Regions from separate parts of the Caproiciproducens sp. LBM24188 genome, predicted to be linked through region 1. Evidence: predicted binding sites of a transcription regulator. Region 1 holds the regulator's gene; each other region holds the start of a gene.
What was found. Region 1 encodes HrcA, which represses chaperone genes, less so after heat shock. Its sites were predicted from a motif close to TGTTAGCACTCNNNNNNNNNGAGTGCTAACA; they were not measured.

Region 1 (3,140 bases):
TCAGTTCGTTGAACTTCGCCCGGGTGAGGGTCAGGTCAAGATGCTTCGGTCCGGTCGCGTCCGCCGTAATGAACGGCAGGTTGATTGCGCTGGAAGTCATGCCGGAAAGCTCAATCTTCGCTTTTTCAGCAGCTTCCTTCAAGCGCTGCATGGCCATTTTATCGCCGCTCAGGTCAATGCCGGTTTCCTGCTTAAAGGAGGAAATCATCCAGTCCATAATACGCTTGTCGAAGTCATCGCCGCCCAAGCGGTTGTTGCCCGCTGTGGCAAGCACTTCCTGCACTCCGTCGCCCATTTCAATGATGGACACATCGAAGGTGCCGCCGCCAAGGTCGTACACCATAATTTTCTGCTCTTCACCCTTGTCGATACCGTAGGAAAGGGCCGCTGCCGTCGGTTCGTTGATGATACGCTTGACGTCCAGTCCGGCAATCTTACCAGCATCCTTAGTTGCCTGGCGCTGTGCGTCGGTGAAGTAAGCCGGAACCGTAATAACGGCGGAAGTTACCGGTTCGCCAAGGTATGCTTCCGCGTCGGTCTTCAGCTTCTGCAGAATCATAGCAGAAATCTCTTGAGGAGTATAGTTCTTATCGTCAATCTTTACCTTGTAATTGGAGCCCATCTCTCTCTTAATGGAAATGACTGTGCGCTCCGGGTTCGTAATTGCCTGGCGCTTTGCAACCTGGCCGACCATGCGCTCGCCGGTTTTGGAAAAAGCCACAACAGATGGGGTGGTTCTCGCACCTTCCGCATTAGGAATAACGACCGGTTCGCCGCCTTCAATAACAGCCACACAAGAATTGGTAGTGCCTAAGTCAATGCCTATTGTCTTTGACATAATGATTACCTCCAGCAAAATTCATTTACATTACAATCGCTACGAATTTTAAGATTCAGCTTCTGAGTTAGTTTGCCACCTGCACCATTGCGTGCCGAATGACCCTGTCCTCAATTTTATATCCTTTTTGGAACACCTGCGTAATGGTGTTTTCCCCAACGTTCTCATCCTCTATGTGGGAAACCGCATTGTGCAGGTCGGGATTAAAGGGTTCGCCTTCCGCCCCCATTTCCGCCACACCGAGTTTTTTCAGCGCATTTTGCATCTGGGTAAGAACCATTTCCACGCCCTTTCGCAAGTCTTCGACGGAACAGTCAGGCTGAGCAAGCGCGCGCTCTAGATTATCCGCCACCGGAAGGAACTCCGCTACCGTTGCGGCGGTTGCATCCAGGTACAGCATGGATTTCTCGCGCTCGGTACGCTTGCGGTAATTGTCATATTCCGCAGCCGTGCGCAAAAAGCGGTCTTTCTGCTGCTTTAATTCCTCCTGGGCCTTTGCCAGAAGCGTCTGTGCGTCATCCGGTTCCGGCGCTTCCTGCGGGGCGGCGTCCTGGTTCTGAGCCGCTTCATCCGTTTCCGGCTGCTGTGTTTCGTTCTTCTGTTCGTTGGTTGTTTCGTTTTCCTGCTCGTTAGTCGGCTCGTTGGTCTGTTCGTTTCTCTGCTTGTTTTCCTGATCGCTCAAGATAAACAGCCTCCTTTATTCCGAATCCATAAGCTCCGTCAGCATTCTTCCCACGGAGTTGGAAAGGTATTCTATATTGGAAATGATTCTGCTGTAATTCATACGCGTCGGCCCAATGATGGCCAGCGCACCGGCGTCTTTTCCGCCTACGGCATAACGGGAAACCACCACGCTGGAACCGCTCAGCTCTGGTTGGTCGGTTTCTTCCCCAATCAGCACCCGGACGTTGTTTGCCGGTTTCATCAGCATCCGCGAAAGCTCCTGCGGGCGGGAAAGAAAATCCATAATGCGGCGAAGCTCATCCTGACTGAACTCACGGTAAAACAGAAGATTCATTTCACCGTCCGTCAGCACCTCGGCCTGCATGGCATCCTGCGCCACATCCAGCAGCGCCATCAGCGGGGAACTCATCAGCATGGACATGTCCCCAAGGGACACGGCCAAAGACTGAATGTACGCCGGGGTAACCGTGGAAACAGGAAGTCCCACCAGCCTTTCGTTCAGCACGCGGTAAAACACACGGAGAATATCCGGGGTTAAATCAAAGTCACAGTGAAACACACGGCTTTTCATGGTTCCCGCGGAGGTCATTAAAATCACCATCGCGGTGCGCCGGCTGGTCTGCACAAACTGAATGGCGCGAATTTCGGCCTCACCGCTGCTTGGCGTAATGGAAACCGCAGCAAACCGGGTCATCCCGGCAAGCGCCCGCGCGACCCCATCCAGCAGCTTTTGCGGGTCATAGGCGCTCGGAAGCAGCAGACTGTCGATATACCTCTGTTCCTCGCTGGAAAGCGGCCGGCGTTTCATCAGCGTGTCGATATAAAGGCGATAGCCTTTGTGGGACGGCACGCGTCCCGCCGAAGTGTGTGGCTGGTCGAGCAGCCCCATTTCGGAAAGTTCGCTCAGTTCATTTCGCACCGTCGCGGAAGAAACGGAAAAATCAAGAATATCGCAGATTGCCTTGGAACCCACCGGTTCCCCTGTAGAAACATAGAGGTCAATCACAGCCGCCAATATTTTCTGCTTTCTTGTGCTTAGCTGCAATCTTCTCACCTCGTTTCAGCTTTAGCACTCTTTATATGTGAGTGCTAACTCTTGATACTAATTTACCATTCCCAAGCGCTAATGTCAATATAATATTTGTAAACTAATTGTGAAATCGCAATAAAAGCGCGCCATATATGTCATATTTGGCGCTCCGTGTTTTATGGTATGTGATTGAAAAGCGATTATGCGAAGCGCGGCACGTTCGTTTTTGCGTTTTAGAACCGTCCGCTGTTCGCCAAATTTTGTTTCTATAATTTTAAAAATCCGTAGCCATCATCTACTTTATAAAGGGCGAAAGAATAAAAAGTATAGAAGTTTTGCGTCAAGAGTCAGTTCCCAAACAGCAACTCCGCAATCAGGGTGTTGGACACCAAAAAGCCGTTCCTGGTCAGGCGGAACCCGTCCGGGGTTGGGGCGGTCAGTCCGGCGCGCTCATATTTTTTCGCGGTTTTCCGCATGGATACGGGAATTCCGGAACCAAACCGTTCCCGGCAGCCGCGCTCGGTCAGCCCTTCCGAAAGACGCAGAGCCAGCATGGCGTATTCTTCAAAGCCGCCGCCTTCCCCGTCC
Region 2 (3,140 bases), 1.3 Mb from region 1:
GAGGAAACCGGAGCGTGGGAAAAACGGCCCTATTATACGATTGAAGACAGTTATCCGTTTGGTCACGGGGAAAAGTCGGTCTTCTTAATCGAGCGGTTTATGCGCCTGAAAACGTCGGAGGCAATTGCCATTCGTTGGCACATGGGTGGCTTTGATGAGTCGGTGAAAGGCGGCAGCTTTTCCATCGGCCTTGCCTATCAAAAATATCCCATCGCGGTGAAACTGCATCTTTCTGATCTAGAAAGCACCTACCTCTGCGAAAAAGGGACTTCCGCGGTGAACCGCAAGAAATAAAAAAGAACGGTGCCACATCCGTTATAAGGACTGGATTGCTGGAAAATGAAATGCTATAAAATCGAGGAAGAAACGCTGAGAGAAATTGCTCCTGATTTTGAAACAAGCGCGGTTTGCGTTTGCACGCCGGACGAATTACGACGCCAAACTATGCATTTCGCACTGCATACCATTGAGGAATGTGAGCAGGAGGGGCCTTCCAAGCTGGAGGCCTATGACGGGTACGATTTTATTATACTGAACGTTGCCGATGAGGAACACCGCTTTACCACGAACCGTGTCGGGCTTTATGTAACGCGGACGCGGATTCTCTTCGTTTGCTGCACCCAAAACCGCATCGTACAAGAGGTGTTGGAAACCTTCACCGCAGGGAAGACAGCAAATCTAAATCTTACCCGCATCCTCTACACCTTTTTTCTTCGTCTGACCTACAATGATTCGCAGGAACTGGAAGAGTTTGAGGATGAGATCTCCAACCTGGAAGAGCGCATCATGGAGGACAGAGACGGGCAGTATGTGCGCGACATTATGGATTTGCGTAAAGAGCTTATGTTTTATAAAAAATACTACGAGCAGCTGCTGGACGTGGCGGAAAGTATGGAGGAAAACGAAAACGGTTTGCTGACCTCCAGTTCCCTTCGCTATTTTAAAATGTTCACCTCTCGTGTCAGCCGACTGAACCAACATGTGCTGAACCTGCGCGATTATATCACGCAGGTTCGGGAGGCTTATCAGTCGCAGGTGGACATTAAGCTGAACGAAATCATGAAGCTTTTTACCGTGGTGACCGGAATTTTTCTTCCGCTTACCCTTTTGGTCGGCTGGTACGGGATGAACTTTAAAAATATGCCAGAGTTGGACTGGCCATATGGTTACGGATGTGCCATTCTTCTGTCTGTTTTCTTTGTGGCGCTATCGGTTTTTTACTTTCGGAAGAGGAAAATTTTATAAAAAGGCCGCGCATGTTCTGAAAACATGCGCGGCCTTGGGAATTTTTACTGAATTTCGATCTGACGGCTTGGCGGAAGGGCTGTTTCTTTTTTGGGCAGGCTTAGCTCCAGAACGCCCCTGTCATACCGTGCGGAAATTCTGTCCGCGTCAATATTAGTGATATCGAAGCTTCTGCTGAAAGAGCCATATCTTCTTTCGCGGCGGATGAAGTTGCCGTTGCTGTTGTCGTTTTCCTCCCTGTGCTCCGCAGTCAGGGTCAGGTAGTTGCCTTCTATGTTAATATGAATATCCTCTTTGTTAAAACCCGGCAGGTCGGCTTTGAGTACGTATTTGTCGCCTTGGTCGAGGACATCGGTACGGCACGGATAAAAATCTTTATCCCAGTCTCCGAAGAACTCCTGACTCATTCTGTTAAAGTAGTCAAACATGTTTCTACTTCTTTGTTCAAAAGGAATCAAATCAAACATAGTCAAAACCTCCATTTATAAAATTTTGTTTCCCGCATTTTCGTTTTGGGAGGGCCGTTTTATGGGGCAGCCCTGGACGAAGGCGGAATCTTCAGGAGCTTTCGCTCTCTGTTTACGGTTTTAGTATAGGAATTATTTGTGAACAATATAATAACATAATAAGAACAAACTATTAATTTTAGCATTCAAATAGCTAGAGTGCTAAAATTAACCTACAATGCTTTGAAAGTGCCAAAAACAGCGAGAAAAGCGGAATGCAGTACTGCTTTGTGAAGCAAAGAAGAGCAAGCTCCTCAAGGCGTACCGTATCACTTTATATAGAATATCAATAAATTTCACAAAAATTCTTGACAATGTGGTGCTTTTGCGTTACAATGTTCTTGCAAACATGAAAGCGCTTTCAAGACTAAAACAAAGCGCACTTTCAGTTGTATGGAAAGAATTGGTGATTTTTGTTGGTTCAAATCAGCGATATAGCTAGGATGGCAGGTGTTTCCTGCGCTACTGTTTCTAGGGTGATTAACGGTTCTGCTAAAGTAAGCGAGGAGAAGGCCCGACGTGTGCAGAAAGCTATTCGTGAAACGGGTTTCAAGCCAAACGAAATTGCCCGCTCTCTCTACAAAAAGTCATCTCGGCTAATTGGTTATATAGTCCCTAGCATTTTAAATGTGTTTCTGAATGAAATTGGCCGTGCCATTGAGGACGAAGCTTTCCAAAACGGTTTTAAAATGATTTTGTGTAACTCGGATGAAGATCCGGGAAAAGAAGCCGCCTACATCAATATGCTTACTTCGATGAATGCGGATGGTATTATTATCACCGCAAACAATGAGCATCTGGATGAGGAAATCCGAAATTGCCCGCTTCCGATTGTGGTGCTGGATAAAAATGCCGGAACGCATTATACCGCTTCCGTTCAGTCGGACAATTATACCGGTGGAAAAATCGCCGCGGAGCATCTGCTCGACTGCGGCTGCCGCAGGATTGTGCTGATGCGCGGCCCGCAACAGTACACCAGTACCCAGCAACGTTTTCTGGGGTATGTGGATGCGTGCAACGAACGCGGGGTTCAGCCTCTGTTTTTGAGCAGCCAGTACAGCTATGAAGAAAGCATTCGTAGTTCCCGTGAACTGCTTGAACGTTTTCCGGAAGTGGACGGAATTCTTGCTTCCACAGATATGATGGCAATGTCCCTGTATAAAGTGCTTTGTGAGCAGGGGCGGCGTGTGCCGGACGACGTGATGATAGTCGGATACGACGGCGTAGCGCTCAGCGAACTGATTACGCCGACGCTGACCACGGTGGCCCAGCCGATTGAGGAGATTGGCCGCCTGGCTGCGAAACTCATTATCGAGCAGGTTGCCACAAACAACATTCAGCAGAAGGAAAATATTTTGCCGGTTTCTCTTAAAATTGGGGAAACTACAA
Region 3 (3,140 bases), 1.5 Mb from region 1:
TGTACGGGCGGAAAAACGGGCCATTGAAGAATTTAAGCCAGAGGGGGAATACGGCTGCGTCATTTGCAACCCACCCTATGGGGAACGCCTGCTTGACATTCGTCAGGCAGAAGAGCTTTACCGCACTATGGGCAGGGTGTTTGAACGCAGGCATGGTTGGAGCTATTCCATCATCAGCCCCGATGAAACCTTCGAGGAATGTTTTGGCAGAAAGGCAGATCGTCGCAGAAAACTGTACAACGGAATGATTAAATGCCAGTATTATATGTATTTTAAATCCAATAATATTGTTTGATATAAGTGAGCATCCGAAGATGCGCTGCACAAAAAACAGGAGATTACAAAGTACAATGCGCTATATATTCATCATTAATCCCACCGCGGGGAAACGAAATCCATACCAGACCGTATTTCCGCAGATTGCCAGTTATTGTCGGCAGCAGGGAATTGAATATACTGTCCACATTACTGCCCAGCCCAGACAGGCGACCGAACTGACCAGACAGCACGGAAGCAAGGGGGATGCGGTTCGCGTTTATGCCATCGGCGGGGACGGAACGCTCAGCGAGGTAGCCGCGGGCGCCTTTGGAATGCCAAATGTAGAGGTTGGGGCAATTCCCTGTGGTTCCGGAAACGATTATGTCAAAACGTTTGGCGCAGCGGAGGACTTCCTTTCGCCTGAAAAGCAGATTCACGCGGCATCGCGCTGGGTGGATATGATTGAATCCAACGGACAGCGGTCTTTGAATGAAAGCTCTGTCGGGTTGGACGCGAAAGTTGGAATGGAATCGGAACGACTGAAACGGATTTTGTCTATGGGCAAATTCGTCAATGGCCCTGCGATTTACAAAACAGCACTGGTGAAAACGCTGTTTGGCCCGCTCGAAAATCATCTGCGGATTTGCATTGACGGAACGTATTTTGAGGGAAATTATCTTTTCGCGATTGCCGCAAGCGGAAAGTACTACGGAGGCGGGTTTTGCTGCGCGCCTTCAGCTGTTCCGGACGACGGACTGCTCGATTTTATCCTGATTCAAAAGCCGCCCCTTCTTCGCATCCCGGCTCGGGTTGCCCTGTTCCGGGAAGGAAAGCATTTAACTTCGCCGAAGTTCAACGGACTCCTTACGTTTCGCCGTGGGAAAAGGATGTCTGTGGAGGCGGACCGGCCGGTTGCCGCTAACTTTGATGGGGAATATCGGCTGATTCAGAAAGAAAGTTTTCAGGTGCTGCCGCGCGCAATTCGCTTCCTGCTCCCATGTGATTCCTGTTTTTTCAATAAAAATTGTAAATAATTTATTAAATTGCATTTTTTCATAAAAAATCTATTGATTTTTTATTAGCAAGCCGCTAAAATAGGTTTAGCACTCATGGGAATAGAGTGCTAAGTAACTTAATAAACTTTAAGGAGGACATATTTATGACTGTTAAACCATTATCAGACAGAGTTCTCATCAAAATGGAAGAAGCGGAAGAAACAACAAAAAGCGGTATTATTCTTGCCGGTGCAGCAAAGGAAAAACCGCAGATTGCTGATGTAATTGAAGTTGGCCCCGGCGGAATGGTCGACGGTAAAGAAGTTAAAATGTACGTGAAAAAAGGCGATCGCGTCATTACCAGCAAATATTCCGGCACCGAGATTAAACTGGACGGTCAGGAATATACCATTGTTCGCCAGAGCGATATTCTTGCTGTTGTTGAATAAGTCAATTCAGAAACAAACGCGTGTGAAATGCTGCGGGATGCAACCTTATTGACTTTTATACAATCATCTTATTAAGTGGAGGAATTTTTTATGGCAAAACAGATTATCTATGGCGAAGAAGCCAGAAAAGCTCTCTTAAGCGGTATTAATCAGCTTTCCGATACGGTAAAGATTACACTTGGCCCGAAGGGCCGCAACGTCGTTCTGGACAAAAAGTTCGGCGCTCCGCTGATTACTAACGACGGTGTTACCATTGCAAAGGAAATTGAGCTGGAAGATCCCTTCCAGAATATGGGCGCTCAGCTGGTAAAGGAAGTTTCCACAAAAACCAACGACGTGGCCGGCGACGGTACCACAACGGCTACTCTGCTTGCTCAGGCCCTGATTCGTGAAGGCATGAAGAACGTTACCTCCGGTGCGAATCCGATGATTCTGCAGAAGGGTGTTCAGAAGGCTGTTGACGCGGCGGTGAAGTCCTTGGCGGATCATTCTAAGAAGGTTGACGGAACCGATGATATTGCCCGTGTTGCTACCATTTCCGCATCCAACGACTTTATTGGCAAACTGATTGCCGAAGCGATGGAGAAGGTTTCTTCCGACGGTGTTATCACAGTTGAGGAATCCAAGACAGCGGAAACATATTCCGAAGTAGTAGAAGGCATGATGTTCGACCGCGGCTATGTTTCTCCTTACATGGTAACCGATACCGAAAAAATGGAAGCCGTCATTGACGACGCTTATATCCTGATCACCGATAAGAAAATTTCAAACATTCAGGAAATTCTTCCGTTGCTCGAAAGCATTCTGAAGTCGGGCAAGAAGCTGGTTATCGTTGCTGAGGATATTGAGGGCGAAGCGCTTACCACGCTGGTTCTGAACAAACTGCGCGGCACCTTTACCTGCGTTGGCGTAAAGGCTCCGGGCTTTGGCGACAGAAGAAAAGAAATGCTTCAGGATATCGCAGTTCTGACCGGCGGCCAGGTTATTTCTGAAGAACTCGGGCTTGAACTGAAGGATACCACTCTGGAACAACTCGGACGTGCTCGTCAGGTGAAAGTGGACAAAGAGAACACCATCATTGTTGACGGCATGGGCGACAAGAAGGCAATCGAAGCCAGAGTAAACCAGATTCGTTCTCAGATTGCTACCACTACTTCCGACTTTGACCGTGAAAAGCTCCAGGAGCGCCTTGCAAAGCTGTCCGGCGGCGTAGCGGTTATTAAAGTTGGCGCTGCTACCGAAGTAGAAATGAAAGAAAAGAAGCTCCGCATTGAGGACGCTCTTGCCGCAACAAAGGCAGCTGTGGAGGAAGGCATCGTGGCCGGCGGCGGCGTTGCTCTGCTCAATACCATGGCAGATGTCCAGAAGGTTGTGGATTCCTGCGAAGGCGACGAAAAGACCGGCGCTCGGATTGTACTGAGAGTTCTGGAAGAGCCGA
Region 4 (3,140 bases), 630 kb from region 1:
GCGTTGGCCGCGCAGTGCGTGCGTTCGTTAGAGGTGATTGCGTTTGACGACCTTGGCTGTGAATCCGTCAAACGTCTGCAGGTTGAAAATTTTCCGCTGATCACAGCAATTGACTGCCGCGGGGGCAGCTTGTTTGAAGCGTAAAGTGACTACTTGTGCCATTTGGCGCAGTGCCCGGACAGCATCGAAAGGATGGTGTTGGTCATGACTGAATTTTTGATTCGGCTGTTTATTAAGGATTACAATCATACTAGCGATAATAAAGTACGCGAACAATACGGAAAATTTTCAGGAATTGTAGGAATTGCCACGAACTTCCTGCTGTTTCTCATTAAATTCGTGACAGGATTTTTCTTTCACAGCATTTCTATTATGGCAGACGCTGTGAACAACCTGTCCGACTCCGCTGCTTCAGTGGTCACGCTGGTCGGCTTTAAAATGGCGGGTAAACCGGCAGACCAGGAGCATCCGTACGGCCATGCGCGCATAGAGTACCTTGCGGGGCTGATTGTTTCGCTGTCTATTCTACTGGTTGGGTTTCAACTGGGGCGCAGATCCTTTGATAAAATTCTCCATCCGGAAAATGCGGAATTCAGCCTGGTTATGCTGGCAGCTCTTCTGATTTCCATTCTGATTAAAATATGGCAGGGAATGTTCTACAAAAAAATCGGGAAGCGCATTCAGTCCGAAACCATCGCCGCTACTGCAACCGACAGCCTGAACGATGTGATGGCGACAAGCGCGGTTTTCATCGGTACGGTGATTACCAAACTGACCGGCGTAAATCTGGACGGCTACATGGGTTTGGCTGTAGCGGTGCTGATTGTGATTACCGGGGTGAAGCTCATTCAGTCCACAAGCAACCCGCTGCTCGGCACTGCACCGACCCGCGAATTTGTGGACAGTATCTATGAAAAAATCATGAGTTACGACGGGATTCTCGGTATCCACGACCTGAACGTTCACAACTATGGCCCGGATCGCTGTTTTGCTTCTGTGCATTGCGAGGTTTCCGCTTCACAGGATATTCTGGTCAGTCATGATATTATTGACAACATTGAGCGCGACTTTTTAACGGAGCGGGGGATTCATCTGGTAATCCACCTTGACCCGATTGTTACGGATGACGCGCGCACCAACGCTGTAAGAGCGCAGGTGATGCAGATCATCAGCCAGATATCACCGGAAATCACCATGCACGATTTCCGTGTGGTGTGGGGCACAACGCACTCTAACCTGATTTTTGACGTGTGCGTTGCGTTTGGGTTCCAACTTACGGACGAAGAGCTGAAAAAACGGCTGGAAGATGAAATTCACAAACTGAACCCCGACTATCATGCGGTGGTTACCATCGACCACGATTACGTTCCCGCAAAGTAAATATATTCCTAGCATCGATTGTCGCCGCGGAGGATTCCGCGGCTTTTTTATGGCGTTTGCCAAAACAAAGTTCGGCAAACAATTTGAAATAAAAAATTAACAATTTATCTACTTGAAATTCCCACAGGGTTGTATTACAATAATTTTAGCACTTTAAGAGTTGGAGTGCTAAATGCGAAAATAAAAAATAGAGGTTGATAACATGGCGATGAAGCAATTCAAAGCGGAATCCAAACGTTTACTGGATTTGATGATCAATTCCATTTATACCCACCGTGAAATCTTTCTGCGCGAGCTGATCTCCAACGCGAGTGACGCAATTGACAAACTGTATTATAAAACCCTGACCAGCGGGGACACCGGCCTGAACCGCGCAGACTTTTATATTGAGCTGAAGCCGGACAAGGAAAAACGCACCCTGACGATTACGGACAACGGATGCGGCATGACCAAGGAAGAACTGGAAAATAATCTGGGCACCATTGCAAAGAGCGGTTCGCTGAACTTTAAAAAGGACAATGAACCGAAAGAGGATATCGAGATTATTGGTCAGTTCGGTGTTGGCTTCTATTCCGCCTTTATGGTCAGCGACCATGTTACCGTTATTAGCAAGGCGTATGGCAGCGACGAAGCCTACCGCTGGGAAAGCAGCGGGGCCGAAGGATATACCATCGAACCCTGCGAAAAAGAATCGCATGGCACAACGATTATTCTGAATATTAAGCCCGATACAGAAGAAAATCACTTTGATGAGTATTTGGATACTTACACGCTGAAAAATCTGGTTCGGAAATATTCAGATTATATCCGCTACCCGATTAAAATGGACGTGGAAAAGACGCGTTTGAAAGAAAAGCCCAAGGACGTAGAGGAAAAAGAGGGCGAGCATAAGGATGAATACGAAACTTATGTGGAAACCGAAACCCTGAACAGCATGGTTCCTCTGTGGCGCAAAAACCGCAACGAAGTTAAGGCGGAGGAATACAACGAATTCTACAAGAGTAAATTCAACGATTATCAGGACCCCGCTCTGGTGATTCATTCCAGCACCGAAGGTACTGCGACTTACAAAGCACTGCTCTTTATTCCAGCCAGAGCACCGTTTAATTTTTATACCCGCGATTACGAAAAGGGTCTGCAGCTGTATTCCAACGGCGTTATGATTATGGAAAAATGCGCCGACCTGCTGCCGGATTATTTCAGTTTTGTACGCGGCCTAGTCGATTCCCAGGATCTCTCGCTGAACATTTCGCGTGAAATGCTGCAGCATGACCGCCAGTTGAAGCTGATTGCGGGACGCTTGGAAAAGAAGATTAAATCCGAGCTGGAAAGCATGCTGGAAAAAGATCGCGAAAAGTACGAGAACTTCTTCAAAAATTTCGGTCTCCAGCTGAAATACGGCGTATATCAGGATTACGGATTGCACAAGGAAGTTCTGCAGGACCTGCTTCTGTTCTACTCCTCCAGTGAAAAGAAGATGGTCACCCTTAAAGAGTATGTTTCCCGCATGAAGGAAGGCCAGAAGTTCATCTATTATGCCTGCGGCGACAGCGTGGAGCACGTAGAACAGCTTCCGCAGACCGAAGCCGTGAAGGAAAAAGGCTACGAAATCCTTTACCTGACCGACGATGTGGACGAGTTCGCCGTGCGTATGCTGATGAAGTACGACGACAAGGAGTTCAAATCCGTGTCTGCCGATGACCTTGGCCTGGAAACGGAAGAGGAAAAGAAGGAAGCAGCGAAAAAGGTTGAGGAAAACA

Region 2: ACSVDI_RS10340 (Hsp20/alpha crystallin family protein) is a predicted target of HrcA. The motif match lies at 1,889-1,919, and genes of this name have one in related genera.
Region 3: ACSVDI_RS09245 (co-chaperone GroES) is a predicted target of HrcA. The motif match lies at 1,357-1,387, and genes of this name have one in related genera.
Region 4: htpG (molecular chaperone HtpG) is a predicted target of HrcA. The motif match lies at 1,524-1,554, and genes of this name have one in related genera.

What each region holds. Positions count from the first base shown of each region.
Region 1 covers NZ_CP196862.1:498,642-501,781, reverse strand. Annotated here, with positions in the region: gene dnaK (molecular chaperone DnaK) at 1-838, opposite strand, end outside; gene grpE (nucleotide exchange factor GrpE) at 906-1,520, opposite strand; gene hrcA (heat-inducible transcriptional repressor HrcA) at 1,536-2,576, opposite strand; gene hemW (radical SAM family heme chaperone HemW) at 2,900-3,140, opposite strand, start outside.
Region 2 covers NZ_CP196862.1:2,178,516-2,181,655, reverse strand. Annotated here, with positions in the region: gene ACSVDI_RS10350 (hydrolase) at 1-294, shown strand, start outside; gene ACSVDI_RS10345 (magnesium transporter CorA family protein) at 340-1,245, shown strand; gene ACSVDI_RS10340 (Hsp20/alpha crystallin family protein) at 1,290-1,712, opposite strand; gene ACSVDI_RS10335 (LacI family DNA-binding transcriptional regulator) at 2,165-3,140, shown strand, end outside.
Region 3 covers NZ_CP196862.1:1,950,211-1,953,350, reverse strand. Annotated here, with positions in the region: gene ACSVDI_RS09255 (THUMP domain-containing class I SAM-dependent RNA methyltransferase) at 1-295, shown strand, start outside; gene ACSVDI_RS09250 (diacylglycerol/lipid kinase family protein) at 351-1,292, shown strand; gene ACSVDI_RS09245 (co-chaperone GroES) at 1,418-1,702, shown strand; gene groL (chaperonin GroEL) at 1,793-3,140, shown strand, end outside.
Region 4 covers NZ_CP196862.1:1,130,368-1,133,507, forward strand. Annotated here, with positions in the region: gene ACSVDI_RS05430 (FumA C-terminus/TtdB family hydratase beta subunit) at 1-144, shown strand, start outside; gene ACSVDI_RS05435 (cation diffusion facilitator family transporter) at 205-1,380, shown strand; gene htpG (molecular chaperone HtpG) at 1,583-3,140, shown strand, end outside.